4 regions of the Yokenella regensburgei genome follow, and region 2 is predicted to be linked to each of the others. Evidence: predicted binding sites of a transcription regulator. Region 2 holds the regulator's gene; each other region holds the start of a gene.
The links. Region 2 encodes CRP, which controls carbon source genes, mostly activating them, when cyclic AMP is high. Its sites were predicted from a motif close to ATGTGANNNNNNTCACAT; they were not measured.

Region 1 (5,392 bases), on a different contig from region 2:
CAGCACGTCAATCTGCTGCTCACTAAAAGCCAGAATCAGCGGTGAGGAAAATTCTTTAAGCTCGATGCGCAGCACTTTTCCCATCAGCCGTTGGCGGGCCGGTTTCAGCGCTCGTTCGCGCCAGAGAAAGGTGTTCAGAATCGATTCGATTCCGGCGGTGACTAATGGCTGTAAAGGCATGGTGTCCCTCCTGTCAGAATTTGTAGCCGCGATGCAGCGCCACAATCCCTGCCGTCAGGTTGTAGTAGTCCACGCTTTCAAAGCCTGCGTCCTGCATCATGGATTTCAGAGTGTCCTGATCCGGGTGCATACGGATAGACTCTGCCAGATAGCGATAGCTTTCCGCATCGTTTGCCACCATTTCGCCAATGCGTGGCAGAATGTGGAATGAATAGGCATCGTAGGCTTTGCTGAGCGGATCGATAATCGGTTTAGAAAACTCGAGCACCAGCAGGCGGCCACCCGGCTTCAGCACGCGGAACATAGAACGCAGCGCTTTGTCTTTATCGGTGACGTTACGCAGACCAAAAGAGATGGTAATGCAGTCAAAGGTGTTGTCCGGGAAAGGCAGCGCTTCGGCGTTCGCCTGCACGTATTCCACATTCCCTATCACACCGATATTACGCAGTTTCTCACGACCCATTTTCAACATGGAGTCGTTGATATCTGCCAGAACAACCCGCCCGGTTTCACCGACCAGACGAGAGAATTTTGCCGTCAGATCGCCAGTGCCTCCGGCCAGATCCAGCACGGTCTGCCCACGACGAACGCCGCTGCAGTCAATGGTGAAGCGCTTCCACAAACGATGAATACCGAATGACATCAGGTCGTTCATCACGTCGTATTTCGCGGCAACAGAGTGAAATACGTGCGCCACCATATCAGCTTTCTGTCCTTTGGCTACGGTCTGGAAGCCAAAGTGCGTCGTGTCTTGTGAATCCTCAGCCATCTTAATGCCTGCTTATCAAAAAAATGTCCTGCGAGTGTAACAGATTGGCTGCATTTCCCCTACGACTCAACCTTCCCGGAAGATGCTGGAACGATCGTTTTCTTCACGCTCCTCTTCACCGTTCTGCGCTTCTCGCAGGCGATATTCTTCATCCTGAGCGCTGGCCTGTTCAACAAGGTCCGGGTTAATTTCGCGTTTAACTTCAACCCCCAACCCCCTGAACGCTTCGGCCTGCACCAACAGATTTCCACGCCCTGATGCGAGTTTTTTCATCGCCTGGCGGTAGTTTTCCTGCGCCCGGTCGAGCCCTTGCCCGACGGAAGTCATGTCATCCACGAAAAGACGCATTTTGTCATACAGACGGCTGGCGCGATCGGCAATTTGTTGGGCATTACGACTCTGGTGCTCGTAGCGCCAGAGGTTAGCAATCGTGCGTAGCGCCACCAGAAGCGTCGTCGGGCTAACCAGCATAATGTTATTTTTCAGCGCTTCAGTTATCAGTTCGGGCTGCCGGTCTATTGCCAACAGGAACGCGGGTTCGACGGGAATAAACATCAGCACGTAATCAAGCGATCGCAGCCCTGGAAGCTGCTGGTAATCTTTGCGCCCCAACAGACGAATATGGCTGCGAACAGAGGCGATATGCTCCTGCAACGCGCTTTCTCGGGTGTACTCATCCTCGGCGTTGAAATAACGCTCGTAGGCGATGAGAGTCATCTTGGCATCGATGACCACATCTTTGCCCTGTGGCAGGCGGACAATCACATCAGGCTGCATGCGTGCGCGGTTGTCGGTCTCAATACTGACCTGGGTTTGATACTCATGCCCTTCGCGCAGGCCAGAGGCCTCAAGCACCCGGGTAAGCACGACCTCCCCCCAGTTACCCTGCGTTTTGTTATCACCTTTCAGCGCCCGCGTCAGGTTCACCGCTTCCTGAGCCATCTGTGCATTAAGCTGTTGCAGGTTACGAATCTCATGGGCGAGCGTATGCCGCTCGCGAGCCTCCACGCCAAAGCTGTCCTGCACCTGACGACGAAAACCATCGAGCTGTTCACGCAGCGGGGTCAGCAGGCTTCCCAGACTCTGGCGGTTCTGCTCGTCTACCCGACGATTGCTATGTTCAAAAATACGATTGGCGAGGTTCTCGAACTGTTCGCTCAGGCGCTGCTCGCTGTTAACCATCTGGCGAATTTTATCTTCGGCATGCAGTTGGGTGGATTCCAGGCGAGTAGTGACTTCACGCAGATCAGCCTCAAGTGAGGTATTGATTTCCCGCAGGCTGCGTAGCTCGTTGTTCAGCAGTTCACACTCTTCACGCCAGTGTTCGCTTTGCAGCAGCTGCTGTTTGGTTGCACTCAGTTCACCGTACATCTCACGCTGTTCGGCCAGAAGATCGGCCTGTAGCTGGGCCGCGCGAGATCGCTCCGCCAGCCAGCCAATCAGTACGCCTGCCACCAGCGCGACGACCGCGCTCAGTATGATTGAGATATCCACTGTTCCCTCCTGCTTCAACCGCTTACCGCACAAAATAGAATTGTGCTGTATAAACGTCCAGTTTAAAAGGGATTTCCTGCGAGGTGTTACGCAAAAAAAAAGGCCGAACAGGTCGGCCTTTTCAAAGAAGGGAAAGTTACAGCAGGCGACGAGCCGCCTCGACCACGATTTTCACCGCGTGGCTTTCGGTCTTTTTCATGGTTTCAGCGTTCGGGATTTCCTGCTGGGTACGGTTGACGATAACACCCGCCACCATCCCGGCACGCAGGCCCTGGCTGGAACACATGGTCAGCAACGTCGCTGACTCCATTTCGTAGTTCATGACGCCCATAGACTGCCATTCTGCCATCGAGCCTTTGTACTGACGCACAACGCGACCAGAGAAGGTGTCGTAACGCTCCTGACCCGGGTAGAAGGTATCAGAAGAGGCGGTAACGCCAATATGGGTAGTCGCCCCGACAGATTTCGCGGCGTCTACCAGTGCGGTAGTACATGCGAAGTCGGCAACCGCCGGGAATTCCAGCGGCGCAAAGTGCAGGCTGGCACCGTCGAGGCGCACAGATGCGGTAGTCACCAGTACGTCGCCAACGTTGATGTGCGGCTGAATAGCGCCGGTGGTGCCCACGCGCAGGAAGGTGCGAATACCCAGCTGTGCCAGTTCTTCGACTGCGATAGAAGTAGATGGACCGCCGATCCCGGTAGAGCAAACAATCACTGCTTTGCCATCGAGTTCAGCGCGCCAGGAAGTGAATTCACGATGCGATGCCAGCTTAACCGGCTTTTCCATCAGCGCGGCGATCTTTTCAACACGCTCCGGATCGCCAGGGACGATGGCAAGCGTAGCCCCTTGTAAATCATTTTTGGTGAGGCCTAAGTGGAAAACATCAGACTTGGACATAAAAAAACTCCTCTGTGGTTCAGATGGTCAGCAGAAGTAAAAAGACACTTTACAGAAGCCCTGCGGGTATTTTCGTGATGGCAGTCACCATGAATGAAAAATATTACATTGAATTCTCATTAATTGGTGATTTGCATCACATTAACAAGCAATGTCGCCGGCCACTGCACAAAAGATAGCCTGTTTACGACATGATGGTTTGTTAACGTGCAGTCTATAGTTATCGATGCGCTAATTATTACAGGGTATGGAGAATGCCATGACAACACAAAAACAACCTGGATTTGCACCTGCTGCTGCGCCGCACGCTTCAACTATCGTACATACATCTGACGACGCTATCACCGCAGGCGATACATCGATTCCTTCCCAGGGCGAAAGCATGCCGGCCTGGTACGCTCGTCCAAAACACGCCGAAGGTCCGCTCCCCGTCGTTATGGTGATACAGGAAATTTTTGGCGTGCACGAACATATTCGCGATCTGTGCCGCCGCCTGGCGCTGGAAGGCTATCTGGCGGTTGCCCCGGAGCTCTATTTCCGCCAGGGCGATCCGAACGACTACGCAGATATCCCGACGCTTTTCAGCGGCCTGGTAAGCAAAGTGCCCGATGCACAGGTGCTGGCTGACCTCGACCACGTTGCCAGCTGGGCTGCCCGCAACGGTGGTGATGCCCATCGCCTGATGGTCACGGGTTTCTGCTGGGGCGGCCGTATTGCCTGGCTGTATGCTGCCCATAACCCGCAGCTCAAAGCGGCCGTTGCCTGGTACGGAAAACTGGTCGGGGATAAAACCCTTAACTCGCCAAAACATCCGGTTGATATTGCGGTGAACCTGAATGCCCCCGTGCTGGGGTTATACGGGGGGCAGGATACCGGTATTCCGCTGGATACCGTCGAAACTATGCGCCATGCGCTGAGAGCCGCGAATGCGAAAGCGGAAATCGTGATTTATCCGGAAGCCGGACACGCGTTTAATGCGGATTATCGCCCGAGCTATCATGCTGAATCGGCGCACGATGGCTGGCAGCGGATGCTGGCGTGGTTTTCGCAGTATGGAAGTAAAAAATAACAACAGGCCCGGTAAGCATAATGCCTCCGGGCCGATTCATTACGCCTGACGCAGGTTCTGCGCCGCTTTAACCATGTTAGCCAGTGCAGCACGGGTTTCCGGCCAGCCGCGGGTCTTCAGGCCGCAGTCCGGGTTTACCCACAGACGCTCCGCCGGAATACGCTGGGCCGCTTTTGCCAGCAGGGCTTCAATCCATTCCACGCTCGGAACGTTCGGAGAGTGGATGTCATACACGCCCGGTCCAATCTCATTCGGGTATTCGAACTCTTCAAATGACTCCAGCAGCTCCATGTCAGAGCGCGAGGTTTCAATCGTTATCACGTCGGCATCCAGCGCGGCGATGGAATCCATGATGTCGTTAAACTCGCAATAACACATGTGGGTGTGGATCTGGGTTTCATCCTGCGCGACGGCAGCGTTGATGCGGAAGGCTTCAACGCCCCACTGCAGATACGCATCCCAGTCGCTGCGCTTCAGCGGCAGGCCTTCGCGCAGCGCCGGCTCATCAATCTGGATGATACCGATACCTGCCGCTTCCAGATCGGCCACTTCATCACGCAGGGCAAGGGCAATCTGTTTAGCGATGGTTTCACGGCTGACGTCTTCACGCGGGAAGGACCAGCAGAGAATGGTCACCGGGCCAGTCAGCATGCCTTTTACCGGTTTGTCGGTCAGCGACTGAGCGTACTTCGCCCACTCTACGGTGATAGGTGCCGGGCGGCTGACATCACCAATAACCACCGGCGGTTTCACGCAGCGGGAGCCGTAGCTCTGCACCCAACCGTTCTGGGTAAAGATAAAGCCGTCGAGGTGCTCACCGAAATACTCCACCATGTCATTACGTTCGGCTTCACCGTGTACCAGCACGTCCAGCCCCAGGCGCTCTTGCTCCACAATGGCCTGCTTGATGTGCTCAGCGATACCGGTGCGGTAGTTGTTGGCATCCAGATTTCCCTTTTTGAAATCCAGACGCAGGCCGCGG
Region 2 (5,392 bases):
CTCCGACGGCTTTGGCCCGAAGCCGGCCGATATTATCCATGTGCCGTTTAACGATCTTCATGCTGTCGCGGCGGTGATGGATGATCACACCTGCGCGGTGGTGGTAGAGCCAATTCAGGGCGAAGGCGGTCTGACGGCGGCTACGCCGGAGTTTTTACAGGGGCTGCGTGAGCTTTGCGATAAACATCAGGCGCTGTTGGTGTTTGATGAAGTGCAGTGCGGCATGGGGCGCACCGGCTCGCTGTTTGCCTATCAGCATTACGGCGTGACGCCGGATATTTTAACCAGCGCCAAAGCGTTAGGCGGCGGATTCCCGGTGAGCGCGATGCTGACTACCGAAGACATTGCCAGCGCCTTCCACGTGGGGAGCCACGGTTCAACCTATGGCGGGAATCCGCTAGCCTGCGCGGTTGCGGAAGCCGCATTCGATGTTATCAACACCCCGGAGGTGCTCAACGGGGTGAAGGCGAAGCGAGAACTATTTGTGCAGCAATTGCAGCAAATCGATGCCCGCTTTGATGTATTCAGCGACATTCGCGGCATGGGGCTGCTGATTGGCGCGCAGCTGAAACCGCAGTACAAAGGCCGCGCCCGTGATTTCCTGCACGCTGCGGCGCGTGCGGGGGTGATGGTGCTCAACGCCGGGCCGGACGTGATGCGCTTTGCCCCATCGTTGGTGGTGGAAGAGGCGGATATCACCGAAGGGATGGCGCGCTTCGCTGAAGCGGTGAAGGCTATCGTTAACGGCTAGCTTTACTCAGTCGTCGGGTCAGCCAGATACCGTGATGCGGTCGCTGGCGCCAGGCCACTGACGAAATGGTGTACATGGCGCTAAGATGCCCCAGTACGCGCTGAAATTGCTGTTCCATGGTGCTCGACGGCTCGTGGGACAGCATATCCTGTGATTCCATGATATTCGTCTCCCCGCTGCTTCCTGGCTCATCATATTCCAGTCGCTGTTGACAACGCTGCAGTGCAATTTCACAGGATTGCAGATAACGTTCGGTCAGCTCTGGCGTCAGGCAGTTATGCTCGCGGGCAAGCGTCGTCATGGCATTGATGTGCTCGACGATAAACTGGCTATGGGTTACCCACAGTTTCATATCTTCCAGATATTGAGTGTTAAAACCGGGCTCGTGCATGGCCTGATTGAGCGAGTTGAACAGCGCATTGTGCGCCTGATTGACCCGCATTCGCTGGTAGGCGAGCGCCGGTGCCTGCGGATCGTCGCTCAGGATCAAGCGAATGGCTTCCTGATCGGCCTCCAGCGCATCCTGGGCGTTTTTACGTAGCAGGCCGGTCTGCCACTGTGGCCACAGCCACACCATGCCGCCGAAGGCTATCAGACAGCCAATGATGGTATCGATGAAGCGAGCGACAATAAACTGCTCACCGTTCAGGGTCAGAAGCTGGATGGTGTATACCGCGGTCACCGTAAAGCCCACCGTCGCCCAACCGTAGTTCTTACGAATAATCAGATAGCTGACCAGCGTGATGATGAGCATCGCACTTAGCGTATAGCCTTCCGGGACGTGGAAGTGCAGGGTACTTCCCACAATCACCAGTCCGGCGAGGGTACCGATTGCACGGTGGACGATCCTCACCCGCGTCGCGCCATAACCGTTCTGGGTGACCAGCAGGATGGTCATCAGGATCCAGTACGGTTTTGGCAGGTGCAGGGCGGCACCCATCAGGCTCGCGATGCTCAGCATCACGCTGATACGTGCGGCGCTGCGCAGCGCCGACGACTTCAGCGACAGATAGCTTCTCAGTGCCGGAATAACCGGCAGGCGACGCTCTTTGTCAGCCATCAGATTACGAGGGTAGAGCGGGCGCTGGGTGCGAAGAACGCGCGCGATACGGCTGAAATGCCAGGCGCAGAACTGGCCTACCGGATTGTCCGGATGCTGGCGTGCGATTTTCTCCAGCGCGCCAAGCTGCTTATCCATCGTGAAGCGGTGCGGGTAGCGGTGATAAAGAATATCGTCAGCAAGCTCGCGCAGCCGCGCTGCAATGGTCTGGGCATTCCAGCGGATAACCGCTTCGGCGTGGCTGCGCTCCACCAGTTTCTGCACCTCTTCCGGCTGATGCAGGCTGACGGAGATATGCTCTTGTAAATCGAGCCCCATCTGGAATACCCGCAGCAGCCGTTTGTAATCGCGATTTTTGTTGGCTGCCAGCATGTGCAATTGCTGGTAACACTGGCTTATCAGATCGACCGCTTTTTGCTGGCGGTTGAGCAGCGGCGGCAGCGCGGTGGTCGGGTCGGTGTGCTGGGTAAGCAGGCTGTACTTCGCTTCACAGTAGTCGGCAAGCTGGCGATACAGCAGGCTCAGGGATTCACGCAGCGGCTGCTCTTTCCACATCCAGAACCAGAACCAGTTAAAGAGCCCGTACCACAGAGTACCCAGCGCATACAGCAGCAGCGGCTGCCAGACCGGCATATTTCCAGCCAGGCTTAGGGTGAAGATGGAGGCAATCAGCGACGCGGGCAGCAGGCGGGCGTGCAGGGCGCTAATCTCAGCCGTCACGCCAAGTATCATCGTCAAGCCGGTCAGGATGAGCGGCAGGGGGATGTCTTTTGCCAGCAGGAGCTGGACTATCAGGCTGCAAACGGCAAACAGCGTGCCGCCGACGACCAGGCGTTTAAAAAAGCGTTTATGCGGCGTGTCGAGGCCGGCAATGTTGCAGCAGGCAGGAACGAGGGAGAACAGCAGACCCTGCTGGAGATGGCCGAGAATCAGACCCACAGCCACAGGAAGACACAACACCAGCGTTTGCCGCAGTGCGTAGTTAACTTCCGGGTGATAGATAAGCCTGCGCCACATGGGTGATAAAACAAAAACGGCGCGCGAGGTAGGTTGCGCGCCGTCTGGCATGATTTAGCGGGTACCGTAAACCACGATGGTTTTACCGTGTGCGGAGATCAGATTCTGATCTTCCAGCATTTTCAGAATACGACCCACGGTTTCACGGGAGCAGCCCACGATCTGACCGATTTCCTGACGAGTGATTTTGATCTGCATCCCGTCCGGGTGAGTCATGGCGTCCGGCTGTTTCGCCAGGTTCAGCAGCGTCTGCGCGATGCGGCCCGTTACGTCCAGGAAGGCGAGGTTGCCCACTTTCTCAGACGTTACCTGCAGACGGCGAGCCATCTGAGAAGAGAGACGCATCAGGATGTCCGGGTTTACCTGGATCAGCTGACGGAATTTTTTGTATGAAATTTCAGCGACTTCACAAGCCGTTTTAGCACGCACCCAGGCGCTACGTTCCTGGCCTTCTTCAAACAGGCCTAATTCACCGATGAAATCGCCCTGGTTGAGGTAAGAGAGGATCATCTCTTTACCTTCTTCATCCTTGATGAGTACAGCCACGGAGCCTTTCACGATGTAATACAACGTTTCTGCTTTTTCACCCTGGTGAATAAGCGTGCTCTTCGACGGGTACTTATGAATGTGGCAATGAGACAAGAACCATTCGAGAGTCGGGTCTGTTTGCGGTTTGCCAAGCACCATGCGCGATTATCCTCTGTTATAAGCTGTCTCCAGCGGCATTAGTCTTTCTGCCCCTGGGTTGCAATCGAATTCTTCCCGCTACCTGGGAAGTGGGCTGACGGTATATTCAGCAGCCTTATGTGATGTCCTCTGCAGACATGTCATTTATCAATGTAACACTGTTGCATCCCGAATGTTTTAGCATAGCTTTCGCCGCATGTCTCCTGGTGTCTCGCTTCAGCATGATGCACGTCGCCTTCCATTGCGAGAAATGTTATGTGCGCGTAATCTGTGAAGAAAATTGCAACTCAGGAGTTAAAAAATATGCAAGCGCGTGTGAAATGGGTTGAAGGGTTAACCTTCCTTGGTGAGTCGGCTTCGGGTCATCAGATTTTGATGGATGGCAACTCTGGAGATAAAGCACCAAGCCCGATGGAAATGGTGCTGATGGCGGCGGGCGGATGCAGCGCCATCGACGTGGTCTCTATTCTGCAAAAAGGCCGCCAGGCCGTGACGGATTGTGAAGTGAAGCTGACTTCTGAGCGCCGTGATGAGGCTCCGCGCCTGTTCACCCACATCAATCTGCACTTCATCGTGACCGGTAAAGATCTGAAAGATGCAACCGTCTCTCGCGCGGTGGATCTGTCTGCTGAGAAGTATTGCTCGGTGGCATTGATGCTGGAAAAAGCCGTCAACATCACGCATTCCTATGAGGTTGTTGAAGGCTGATGTTAATACGGGTGGTCACTCACCCCCTTCCCGGCGGAAGAGGGGTGAGGTTTATCCGATTTTTTTCCCTTCCATGATTCGCTGTACCAACGGCGCCATGATCAGCTCCATCGCCAGCCCCATTTTCCCGCCCGGTACCACCAGAGTATTCATATGTGAAATGAACGAGCCCTGCAGCATAGCCAACAGCCATGGGTAGTCGATTCCCGCCAGATTACGGAAATGAATGACCACGAAGCTCTCATCAAGCGAAGGAATCCCTTTTGCGGCAAACGGGTTCGAGGTATCGACGGTCGGGACGCGCTGGAAGTTAATGTGGGTGCGGGAAAACTGCGGAGTAATGAAGTTGATGTAGTCCTCCATTGAGCGCACCACGGAATCCATCACTGCCTCACGCGAATGACCGCGCTCGCCGGTGTCGCGCACCAGCTTTTGGATCCACTCAAGGTTGACGATGGGCACCACGCCGACCAGCAGATCGACATGACGGGCGACATCCTGATCCTTTGTCACTACGCCGCCGTGCAGGCCTTCATAGAACAAGACGTCGGTAGGTTCGGGCAACGGCTGCCACGGCGTGAAGGTGCCTGGCACCTGGTCCCAGGGGACCGCTTCATCATAGGTATGCAGGTATTTACGCGACTGGCCTTTACCGCTCAGGCCGTACTCGTGGAAGGTTTGTTCGAGCAGGCTAAAGTCATTGGCTTCCGGGCCAAAATAGCTGATGTGCTTTCCCAGGTCGCGCGCCTTACGGATAGCCATATCCATTTCCGGCCGCGTGTAGCGATGAAAGCTGTCGCCCTCAACCTCCGCGGCGCGGAGCTTGAGCTGGGAGAAAATCTTACGAAATGCGAGGCTGGTGGTTGTGGTTCCGGCACCGCTGGAGCCCGTGACTGCAATAACCGGGTGTTTGGCCGACATAGCGAACAGCTCCCTGAGTCAATGGTGATGGAGGGTCAGCCGTTAAACTGCTTGCGCGACATAATATTGACGGTCTCGTGCAGTTCGGACCACACCAGCACGGCCTCACCGCTTTGCAGCTGTTGTTTAACGTCGGCGACCTTATCTTTTAATGAACGTTCATGTTCACCATAGTCGGTGCCTTCGCGCAAGACAAAACTTTCGATCAGGTTTTCGAGCGCTTCCGGGCTCAGGTCCTGCCAGGGGAT
Region 3 (5,392 bases), on a different contig from region 2:
CTCGCTTCCGGTAAACACGGTGGCGGACAGACCAAACTCGCTATCGTTGGCAAGCGCCAGCGCATGGTCTGCGTCGCGGGCGATGGTGATGGCGGCAACCGGGCCGAACATCTCCTGGCGGAACGCGGTCATTTCAGGCGTGACGTTACCAAGTACCGTCGGGGTGTAGTAGTTACCGGCACCACTGATTTTTTCGCCGCCGAGCAGCAACGTTGCGCCTTCCGCCAGCGTCGCCTGCACCTGGTAATGCAGTTCGTCACGCAGGTCATAGCGCGCCATCGGGCCGAGATAGTTCTGCTCATCTTCCGGTGACCCCATTTTCAGCGCTTCGGTCGCGGCAATGAATTTTTGGGTGAAGGCTTCGGCAACGCCAGCTTCAACGATAAAACGCTTGGAGGCAGCGCAGACCTGCCCGGTATTCTGATAACGACCGGTCACCGCCGCCGGGACGGCAAGCTCGAGATCGGCATCGTTCAGGACGATGAACGGATCGGAGCCTCCCAGTTCCAGCACGCATTTTTTCAGCGCGGCCCCCGACTGGGCACCGATGGCTTTCCCGGCGCGCATGCTGCCGGTAAGCGTCACGGCGGCAATGCGCACGTCGTTAATCGCCTGGCTCACGCCATCATTGGTAGCATTCACCCAGCCAAATACCCCTTCCGGGATCCCGGCTTCGTTGAAAATTTTGCCGATGAGCGCCGCGCTGCCCATCACGTTCGGGGCGTGTTTGAGCAGATAGCTGTTCCCGGCGAGCAGAATCGGCACCGCGCCGCGCACAACCTGCCACAGTGGGAAGTTCCACGGCATGATGGCAAGAATGGGCCCCATCGGACGGTATTCGATCACCGCGTTGTTGTTTTCCACCATCGTGGCTTCGGTTGAGAGCATCACCGGGCCATGTTCAGCGTACCAGTCAAACAGCGCCGCCGATTTTGCGACTTCACCGCGCGCCTGAGCGATGGGCTTGCCCACTTCGCGGGTGATCATCAGCGCCATTTCGTCGGCATGACGGCGCAGAACGGCACCTACCGCGCGCAGCGCATCGGCACGTTCGGCGACGGTTTTCTGACGCCACAGGCGATAGCCGCTGTCGGCAAGGGCGATGGCCTGGTTAACCTGAGCAGCGCTCGCCCATGGCAATGACGAGAGCACTTCGCCGTTCGCCGGGTTGACGGAAATTGCGTGGGTTGCAGGTGAAGTCATGTTTTTTCTCTCTCTGTCGATTGCGTTATGTTCTCATCCTGGCTTACTCTGCTGTTTATGAAAACTGAATAATATTAACCATCATATTCACGAATCGAGAATGCCATGGATCTGACTCAGCTTGAGATGTTCAACGCCGTTGCCCAGACCGGCAGCATTACCCAGGCGGCGCAGAAAGTGCATCGCGTCCCTTCTAACCTCACCACGCGCATCCGCCAGCTTGAGGCCGATCTCGGCGTGGAACTGTTTATTCGTGAGAATCAGCGTCTGCGGCTTTCTCCTGCAGGGCACAGTTTTTTACGTTACAGCCAGCAGATTCTGGCGCTTGTTGATGAGGCGAGAATGGTCGTGGCGGGCGATGAACCGCAGGGGCTTTTTACCTTAGGCTCGCTGGAAAGCACCGCCGCGGTGCGGATCCCGGAGACGCTCGCCCGCTATAACCAGCGCTATCCGAAGATCCAGTTCGATCTGGCTACCGGCCCTTCCGGAACGATGATCGACGGCGTGACCGAAGGACGCCTGAGCGCCGCTTTCGTTGATGGCCCGGTGATGCATCCGGGGCTTGAAGGCATCCCGGTTTATCGCGAAGAGATGATGATAGTCGCCCCGTTCGGCCATTCACCAGTCACCCGGGCAAGCGATGTGAGTGGTACCAGTATTTATGCCTTCCGCTCTAACTGCTCTTACCGCCGCCATTTTGAGAGCTGGTTCCATGCCGATCGCGCAGCGCCGGGCCGAATTCACGAGATGGAGTCCTACCATGGGATGCTGGCCTGCGTGATTGCCGGAGCAGGTCTGGCGCTGATCCCGCGCAGTATGCTGGAAAGTATGCCCGGACATCATCAGGTGGAGGCCTGGCCGCTGGCGGAGAAGTGGCGCTGGCTGACGACCTGGCTTATCTGGCGTCGTGGGGCAATGACCCGCCAGCTTGAGGCGTTTATCGAGCTGCTGAACGAACAGCAGCCCGTGGTGAGCGATTAACGTAGCGTGATTTTGCCGATGAGATAGGTGGTCGCCTGGCCGCCCATCAGCACTCGGTCGCCCTTCAGCTCACAGCGAATATCGCCGCCACGGCGGGAAACCTGGCGGGCAAAGAGGCGCGTTTTACCAAGCTTTTCACTCCAGTAAGGAATGAGCATCGTGTGCGCCGAACCGGTAACCGGATCCTCCCACACGGCTTCACCCGGAGAGAAGAAGCGGCTGACAAAATCGTACTCCCCGTCGCCGCGGGCGGTGACCGTTACCTTATGCTCACCGGGGATCATGGCCCCAATGTCAGGCATCAACGCCTCTACCGCTTCGCGGCTGGCAAGTTCAATCAGCCACGCACGGCCTTTACGCGCGGCCACATATTCACGAACGCCTAGCGCGCGGAGCATTTCCGCCGGCGGCGTCTGCGCGTCGGTATGACCTGCCGGGAAATCCAGCGTCATCCAGTCTCCGTCGCGGGTAACGGTGAGTGGACCAGAGGCCGTCTGAAATACGATGTGGTCTTGCGGGTAGCCGAGGTGGTTGAAAATCACCTGCGCAGTAGCAAGCGTTGCGTGGCCGCACAAATTGACTTCATGACGAGTGGTAAACCAGCGCAGCGCAAAGCCTTCCGCTTCAGGCATAAAGAAGGCGGTTTCTGACTGGTTATGCTGCTGCGCCATTTGTAGCATCCGCTCATCAGGCAGCCATTCCCGCAGCGGACACACCGCAGCCGCGTTGCCTCCGAACGTACTGCTGCTGAACGCATCAACCATATAAAAATCCACTTCCTGCATAGCGCAACCCCATCATTTGATTATTTATCCGAGAAATTAACAGGTTAGTGATATTCACGACAGAAATAAAAATGAGACTTACATCACAAAGTGATTGTCTTTTCACCAGCGATGGTCGTAAGATCGGCTTCTCTCCTTTTGCTATTAATCCAGAATAACGTTTATGACAACGAACACGGTCTCACGCAAGGTCGCGTGGCTTCGGGTGGTTACGCTTGCTATCGCCGCTTTTATTTTTAACACCACCGAGTTTGCCCCGGTCGGACTGCTGTCAGACATCGCCGCCAGTTTCAATATGGAAACGGCGCAGGTCGGCATTATGTTGACCATCTACGCGTGGGTGGTGGCGCTGATGTCGCTGCCGTTTATGCTGCTGACCAGCCAGATAGAGCGCCGCAGGCTGCTTATCGCCCTGTTCGTTGTGTTTATTGCAAGCCACGTACTGTCATTTCTGGCGTGGAGTTTCCCGGTGCTGGTGATTAGCCGCATCGGTATCGCCTTTGCGCACGCGATTTTCTGGTCAATCACCGCCTCTCTTGCCATTCGTATGGCTCCGGCGGGAAAAAAAGCGCAGGCGCTGAGCCTGATTGCCACCGGTACCGCGCTGGCCATGGTGTTCGGCATCCCGATTGGCCGCATCGTCGGCCAGTATTTTGGCTGGCGCACCACCTTCTTTGCTATTGGTATTGGCGCCCTTCTCACCCTGCTGGCCCTGATTCGCCTGTTGCCGCCGCTGCCAAGCGAGCACTCTGGTTCGCTGAAAAGCCTGCCGGTGCTGTTCCGCCGCCCGGCGCTGGTGGGGATCTACGTATTGACCGCCATTGTGGTGACCGCGCACTACACCGCATACAGCTATATTGAGCCGTTTGTACAAAACGTTGCCGGTCTGAGCGGCAGTTTTGCCACCATGCTGCTGCTGATCCTCGGCGGTGCCGGGATCATCGGCAGCGTGCTGTTTGGTAAACTCGGCAATCAGCATGCCTCCACGCTGATTATTTCGGCGATTGGGCTGCTGCTCGCCTGCCTGCTGATGCTGCTTCCGGCGGCACAAAGCGATATGTCGCTCGCTACGTTAAGCGTTTTCTGGGGTATCGCAATCATGATTATCGGTCTCGGCATGCAGGTGAAAGTGCTGGCGCTGGCGCCTGATGCAACCGACGTCGCGATGTCGCTGTTTTCCGGAATTTTCAATATCGGTATCGGCGCCGGAGCACTGGTGGGGAGCCAGGTCAGCCTGTGGTGGTCAATGTCGTCGATTGGCTACGTGGGCGCCGTACCGGCCCTTGTGGCGCTGGTGTGGGCGGTAGTGGTTTTCCGCCGCTGGCCTACGGCATCGCTGGAACAGCCGCAGCACGGATAAAACAAAGGGCCCGCAGGCCCTTTTTTTACGCATGGAAGTTAGTAATAATTTCCAGTACGCCGTTAATGATGAACTGCACGCCCATACAGACCAGCAGGAAGCCCATCAGACGGGAGATGGCTTCAATCCCGCCCTTGCCCACCAGGCGCATAATTGCGCCAGAACTGCGCAGACAGCCCCACAGAATTATCCCTACCAGGGCAAAAATTAGCGGCGGTGCGACCAGCACCACCCAGTCCGGGAAGCTGACACCGTGTTTTACGGTGGAGGCGGAGCTGATAATCATCGCAATCGTCCCCGGCCCTGCGGTACTTGGCATTGCTAATGGCACGAAAGCGATATTAGCCCCAGGTTCCTCTTCCAGCTCTTCTGATTTGCTTTTCGCCTCCGGGCTCTCATGGGCTTTTTGCTGCGGAAACAGCATACGAAAACCGATGAACGCCACGATAAGACCACCGGCGATACGCAGACCGGGGATAGAAATACCAAAGGTGTTCATCACCACCTGACCGGCGTAGTACGCCACCATCATGATGGCAAAGACATAAACCGATGCCATCAGCGACTGGCGGTTGCGCTCTGCGCTGTTCATGTTTCCGGCGAGACCGAGGAACAACGCCACCGTGGTGAGTGGGTTCGCCAGCGGCAGCAAAACCACCAGACCCAAGCCTATTGCTTTAAAAAGTTCCATCATACGTCGTTAAGATCCCGTCGATATCGAATTAAGTTCAGCGGGAAGTATATCGGTTTCGCCGCCAATTGTTACCCCGTAACACAGTAAGTAAACGTTGCCACGCGTGCAAAAAAACAGCACACGAAACGTTTTAGCATTTCGTGGCATCGCGCGATCCATTCAGTTGACTTATGGTTGCCTGGGCAATAATATCCAACGCAACTAAACTACTTGCCAGGGCAACCATTGTGAAAACCACAAGCGATCTGTTCAACGAAGTGATACCGCTAGGACGCTTGATTTACATGGTTAACCAAAAAAAAGACCGTCTGCTTAACGACTATTTGTCGCCGCTGGACATCACTGCCACTCAGTTCAAGGTGCTGTGTT
Region 4 (5,392 bases), on a different contig from region 2:
TCAGCGCCCTGCTGCTGCCTGATTTCTGGGCCTATTACCGCTCCTTTTCCGCCTCTACGCTGCTGCCGGTGTTTCTGTTCGGCGCTATGTGGGGGATCGGCAATATCAACTATGGCCTGACCATGCGCTATCTTGGCATGTCGATGGGGATCGGCATTGCTATCGGTATTACTCTGGTGGTTGGTACGCTGATGACGCCGATTATTAACGGCAACTTTGACGTTCTGATCCACACCTCCGGCGGTCAGATGACCCTGCTTGGTGTTCTGGTGGCGCTGATTGGCGTTGGGATTGTGACCCGAGCAGGTCAACTCAAAGAGCGCAAAATGGGCATTCAGGCGGAAGAGTTCAATCTGAAAAAAGGCCTGGCGCTGGCTGTCATGTGCGGGATTTTCTCGGCCGGCATGTCGTTTGCCATGAACGCCGCCAAACCTATGCATGAAGCTGCCGCGGCGCTGGGCGTTGACCCGTTATACGTTGCGCTACCGAGCTACGTCATCATTATGGGCGGCGGCGCGGTTATCAACCTGGGCTTCTGCTTTATTCGTCTGGCGAAAGTTAAAAATCTGTCGGTAAAAGCCGACTTCTCGCTGGCAAAATCGCTCATCATCAGCAATATCCTGCTTTCGGCGCTGGGCGGTCTGATGTGGTATCTGCAGTTTTTCTTCTACGCCTGGGGACACGCCAGCATTCCGCCACAGTACGACTACATGAGCTGGATGCTGCACATGAGTTTCTACGTGCTGTGCGGTGGCCTGGTAGGGCTGGTGCTCAAAGAGTGGAAAAACGCAGGTCGCCGCCCGGTGAGCGTGCTGAGCCTCGGCTGCGTGGTGATCATCATCGCTGCTAACATTGTGGGTCTTGGTATGGCGAACTAGTCAGACTAACGCGCGACTGCGATGACGCCACTGGCCTGGCGTCATCCCCGTTTCCCGATTAAACACCACTGAGAAATAGTTACTGTCTTCAAATCCGCACATCATCGCAATGTCGCTTATCATTCCCGGCGAATGCTGTAACAGATACTGGGCGTGGCAAATCCGCAGCTGGCGCAAATACTGGCCGACGGTCATGCCGGTCTGCTGACGAAACTGCTGACGCAATGCGCGCTCGCTGCAGCCTTCCTGCTCACAAAAACGCTCCAGCGTGAAGGGGCGGTTAAGGCTCCCCGCCAGCGCCGTAATCAGTTTATCGAGCAGCGTTTCGCTGTCGGTCGCCGCGAGGTTATCGGTAGCGTAACGATGACGACTCAACGTCAGCACCAGTTGAGCAAACAGCAGTTCTGCCATATTCCCCGCAAGTGGGTCATCCTTCAGGTTTTCATGCTCCAGCTGGCTTATTACCTGCCGCGCCAGCGTCATTCCGTTACTGCCGATGCGCCAGTGAGGTTGCCGGGGCGAACCGTTAAAACCGGGAATATACGCTGCCCAGTCGAGGTTAAGCGTTAGCCGCTCCGGGCAGTAGATAATATTCTGCAGCACCAGAGAGTTTACCGAGGCGTAGGCGTGCTTATCTTCGGCGCGAATATAGAACAGATCGCCGCGGGTGATACGGTAGGGACGGTCGTTGAGGATGTGCAGGCCATTGCCGCGCCACACCAGCACCAGCTCGCAGAATTCGTGGGTATGTTCGGCAAAAACGTTTTGCGGGTAGCGGTCAGCCACCGCCACCGCCTGAGCGGGCGAGGCAAAAAATTCCGCTTTTTGCAGGATAAGTTCACCGGACACGACGTCACCTCACTGTATGAAGCCGGATATTATTCGCGTTTCAGGCGCAAAAAACGGTGACTGCTCTCGCGTTACTGGAGCCGGACGTCGCGTCCCTGGCGAATATCGCGCGGCGACCAGTTAAATTCCCGGCGGAAAAGCGTTGAAAAGTGGTTACTGTCGCCAAAACCGCAGCGAAATGCGATATCCGTGACGCTTTCATCACTGTGGCGCAAAAGATGGCGCGCTTTGGTGAGCCGTACCCGGTTCAGGTAGCGCTGCGGCGTCAGGCCGGTGTGCTGTTTCAACTGACGATGCAGGGTGCGCAGCGACAGCGAAAATCGCTCAGCTACCCCTTCCCAGCAGATATCTTCCGCGAAATGATCGTCAAGCCAGGCAATCAGCTGGTTCAGCCGGGCATCATTATTCCGCGCCTCCGCCGCCAGGCTGCCGCGCCGCAGTTGGATCAGCATCTGCATAAACAGAATTTCCCGGTTGGCGACGGCGTGCACCGCCTCTCCCTGCTCGGCGTTTTCCATTTGTACCACCAGCTGCCGGACCTGCTGCAGGGCGCTCTGGCTGACCCGCCAGTGGGAGGGATACACCCCATCCTGCTCCTGTGGCAGCAGTTGATTAACGCCCGAGAGAAACTGGAACGCATCCGGAGAACGGTAGAGCACGTTGGTCAGGCACAGATTGTCAGTGTGCTCGTAAAGATGGCGGTCATGATCGCGCACAAAGCATACCGTACCGCCGCTGATGGTATACGGCTGGCCGTTAAAGACATGAATACCGGTACCGTGCTCAACGATCACAATTTCATGAAAATCATGATGATGTTCGGGAAACGCTGGCTGAGGAAGGCGCGGTTCGATCGCGACAGGAGATACGCCCGAGGGGAAAAAATCCGCGCTTTGCAAAATAGTCATTCCGGCTCCTGCACGATTCAGGTGAGTTTTCTGGATAGTAATGAACAGCCCTCCGTGACACCTTGAATTTTCGACAGCAAAGCGCGCAAAGCCTGTCGCTTTTTCAAGATACGCCCGGAATTATCAGGAAATGCGCAGCGGGTCACATCCCCACTTAGCGCATCTATTACTGGAAACCGTGAACTTCCTCACACTCATCTTTGCTTTCTTGCCAGCGCCCATTTTTGCCTGTCAGTAACAAGAAGGTGGTGCCGGGCGGCACTTTTTAGACTGGGTCCACTGATTCTGAGAAGGACCCATGACATGACTTTTCGCCATTGCGTCGCCGTTGATTTAGGCGCCTCCAGCGGGCGGGTAATGCTTGCCACCTACGACCGCCAGCGGCGTACGCTGTCACTACGTGAAGCGCATCGCTTCGTGAACTGCCTGCAGAAAATCAACGGAACAGACTGCTGGGATATCGACAGCCTGGAAGCGGGGATCCGCCGCGGCCTGGAAAACGTCTGTGCGGAAGGCATTCTCATCGACAGTATCGGCATTGATACCTGGGGCGTGGATTATGTTCTGCTCGATAAACAGGGCGAACGCGTCGGGCTGCCGGTCTCTTACCGCGACAGCCGCACGCACGGCATCATGCCGCGCGCTATGGCGCAGCTCGGCAAAGCCGATATTTATCGTCGCAGCGGTATTCAGTTTTTACCTTTCAACACCCTCTATCAGCTGCGCGCCCTGACGGAGCAACAGCCCGCGCTGGCGGAGCAGGTGGCCCATGCGCTGCTGATCCCGGATTACTTCAGCTACCGCCTGACCGGCAATATGAACTGGGAATACACCAACGCCACCACCACTCAACTGGTGAACATCAGCACCGACAGCTGGGACGACGCGCTGCTTGCCTGGAGCGGGGCACACCGCCAATGGTTCGGCACCCCGACGCATCCCGGCAACGTGATTGGCCACTGGATCTGCCCGCAGGGTAATGCGATTCCGGTGGTTGCTGTCGCCAGCCACGATACCGCAAGCGCAGTGATCGCCTCCCCGCTGATGAACCGCGATGCCGCCTACCTCTCGTCCGGCACCTGGTCTCTGATGGGCTTTGAGAGCAAAACCCCTTACACCAGCGAGGCGGCGCTGCAGGCCAACATCACCAATGAGGGCGGTGCCGAAGGGCGCTATCGGGTGTTGAAAAACATCATGGGCCTGTGGCTGCTGCAGCGGGTGCTGAAAGAGCAGAACGTAAGCCACCTGCCGTCACTTATCGCAGAAACGGAGCGGTTACCCGCCTGCCGCTTTGTGATTAACCCCAACGACGACCGCTTCATCAACCCCGACAACATGAGCGCAGAAATTCAGGCCGCCTGCCGCGAAAGCCAGCAGCCTGTTCCGGCCTCTGCCGCCCAGCTGGCGCGCTGTATTTTTGACAGCCTCGCCCTGCTCTACGCCCGCGTGCTGGAGGAGCTGACGGCGCTGCGCGGACGCCCGTTCGGGCAGCTACATATCGTCGGCGGCGGGTGTCAGAACCCATTGCTCAACCAGCTTTGTGCCGATGCCTGCGGGATAACCGTGGTTGCCGGGCCGGTTGAGGCGTCAACGCTTGGCAACATCGGCATTCAGCTGATGGCGCTTGATGAACTGCACAACGTCGACGACTTCCGTCAGCTGGTGGCCCACAACTACCCGCTGACCACCTTTACCCCGAATCCAAATCATGAAATTGCCCGCTACGTTGCGCAGTTTCAGCCAACTTCACCGACAAAGGAGCTTTGCGCATGACGACTCATACAGAACAGGCCTGGGAATTGGCTAAACAGCGTTTTGCCACCGTTGGCGTGGACGTCGAGGAGGCACTGCGCCAGCTCGACCGCCTGCCAATTTCAATGCACTGCTGGCAGGGCGACGACGTTGCTGGTTTTGAAAATCCTGGCGGAGCATTGACCGGCGGTATTCAGGCCACCGGTAACTATCCGGGCAAGGCGCGCAACGCCGCGGAGCTGCGGGCCGATCTTGAACAGGCGTTGAGCCTGATCCCGGGACCAAAGCGCCTGAATCTGCACGCCATTTATCTGGAATCCGATGCCCCGGTAGCGCGTAATGAAATCAAGCCTGAGCACTTCACCCACTGGGTGAGCTGGGCCAAAGCCAACCATCTGGGGCTCGATTTCAACCCTTCCTGCTTCTCGCATCCGCTGAGTGCCGACGGTTTCACCCTCGCCCACGCTAACGATGAGATTCGCCAGTTCTGGATCGATCACTGCAAAGCCAGCCGCCGCGTTTCGGCATATTTTGGCGAGCAGCTAGGTACTCCGTCGGTGATGAACATCTGGATCCCCGACGGGATGAAAGACCTCACTGTGGACCGTTTTGCCCCACGCCAGCGTCTGTTGAACGCACTGGACGACATCATCAGTGAAAAACTGAACCCGGCACACCACATCGACGCCGTGGAAAGCAAACTGTTCGGCATTGGCGCCGAGAGTTACACCGTTGGGTCGAACGAGTTTTATATGGGCTACGCCACCAGCCGCCAGACCGCGCTATGCCTCGATGCCGGACACTTCCATCCGACCGAGGTGATTTCCGACAAAATCTCCGCCGCGATGCTGTTTGTTCCGCGCCTGCTGCTGCACGTGAGCCGCCCGGTACGCTGGGACAGCGACCACGTAGTGCTGCTGGATGACGAGACCCAGGCCATTGCCAGCGAAATTATCCGCCATGACCTGTTTGATCGCGTCCATGTCGGTCTCGACTTCTTTGACG

Region 1: udp (uridine phosphorylase) is a predicted target of CRP. The motif match lies at 3,466-3,483, and genes of this name have one in related genera.
Region 3: C7387_RS06010 (PhzF family phenazine biosynthesis protein) is a predicted target of CRP. The motif match lies at 3,041-3,058, and genes of this name have one in related genera.
Region 4: rhaS (HTH-type transcriptional activator RhaS) is a predicted target of CRP. The motif match lies at 2,766-2,783, and genes of this name have one in related genera.

The regions. Positions count from the first base shown of each region.
Region 1 is NZ_RBIZ01000009.1:15,618-21,009, forward strand. Features, by position in the region: gene ubiJ (ubiquinone biosynthesis protein UbiJ) at 1-180, opposite strand, end outside; gene ubiE (bifunctional demethylmenaquinone methyltransferase/2-methoxy-6-polyprenyl-1,4-benzoquinol methylase UbiE) at 194-949, opposite strand; gene rmuC (DNA recombination protein RmuC) at 1,016-2,443, opposite strand; gene udp (uridine phosphorylase) at 2,580-3,341, opposite strand; gene C7387_RS22095 (dienelactone hydrolase family protein) at 3,601-4,410, shown strand; gene metE (5-methyltetrahydropteroyltriglutamate--homocysteine S-methyltransferase) at 4,450-5,392, opposite strand, start outside.
Region 2 is NZ_RBIZ01000006.1:13,248-18,639, reverse strand. Features, by position in the region: gene argD (bifunctional acetylornithine/succinyldiaminopimelate transaminase) at 1-751, shown strand, start outside; gene C7387_RS18175 (YccS/YhfK family putative transporter) at 741-2,828, opposite strand; gene crp (cAMP-activated global transcriptional regulator CRP) at 2,883-3,515, opposite strand; gene C7387_RS18165 (OsmC family protein) at 3,819-4,223, shown strand; gene C7387_RS18160 (phosphoribulokinase) at 4,275-5,144, opposite strand; gene C7387_RS18155 (YheU family protein) at 5,180-5,392, opposite strand, start outside.
Region 3 is NZ_RBIZ01000003.1:1,197,847-1,203,238, forward strand. Features, by position in the region: gene sad (succinate-semialdehyde dehydrogenase) at 1-1,203, opposite strand, end outside; gene ptrR (putrescine utilization regulator PtrR) at 1,309-2,184, shown strand; gene C7387_RS06010 (PhzF family phenazine biosynthesis protein) at 2,181-2,969, opposite strand; gene C7387_RS06015 (sugar transporter) at 3,133-4,329, shown strand; gene C7387_RS06020 (MarC family NAAT transporter) at 4,355-5,023, opposite strand; gene marR (multiple antibiotic resistance transcriptional regulator MarR) at 5,251-5,392, shown strand, end outside.
Region 4 is NZ_RBIZ01000008.1:41,154-46,545, reverse strand. Features, by position in the region: gene rhaT (L-rhamnose/proton symporter RhaT) at 1-878, shown strand, start outside; gene rhaR (HTH-type transcriptional activator RhaR) at 879-1,727, opposite strand; gene rhaS (HTH-type transcriptional activator RhaS) at 1,799-2,635, opposite strand; gene rhaB (rhamnulokinase) at 2,939-4,408, shown strand; gene rhaA (L-rhamnose isomerase) at 4,405-5,392, shown strand, end outside.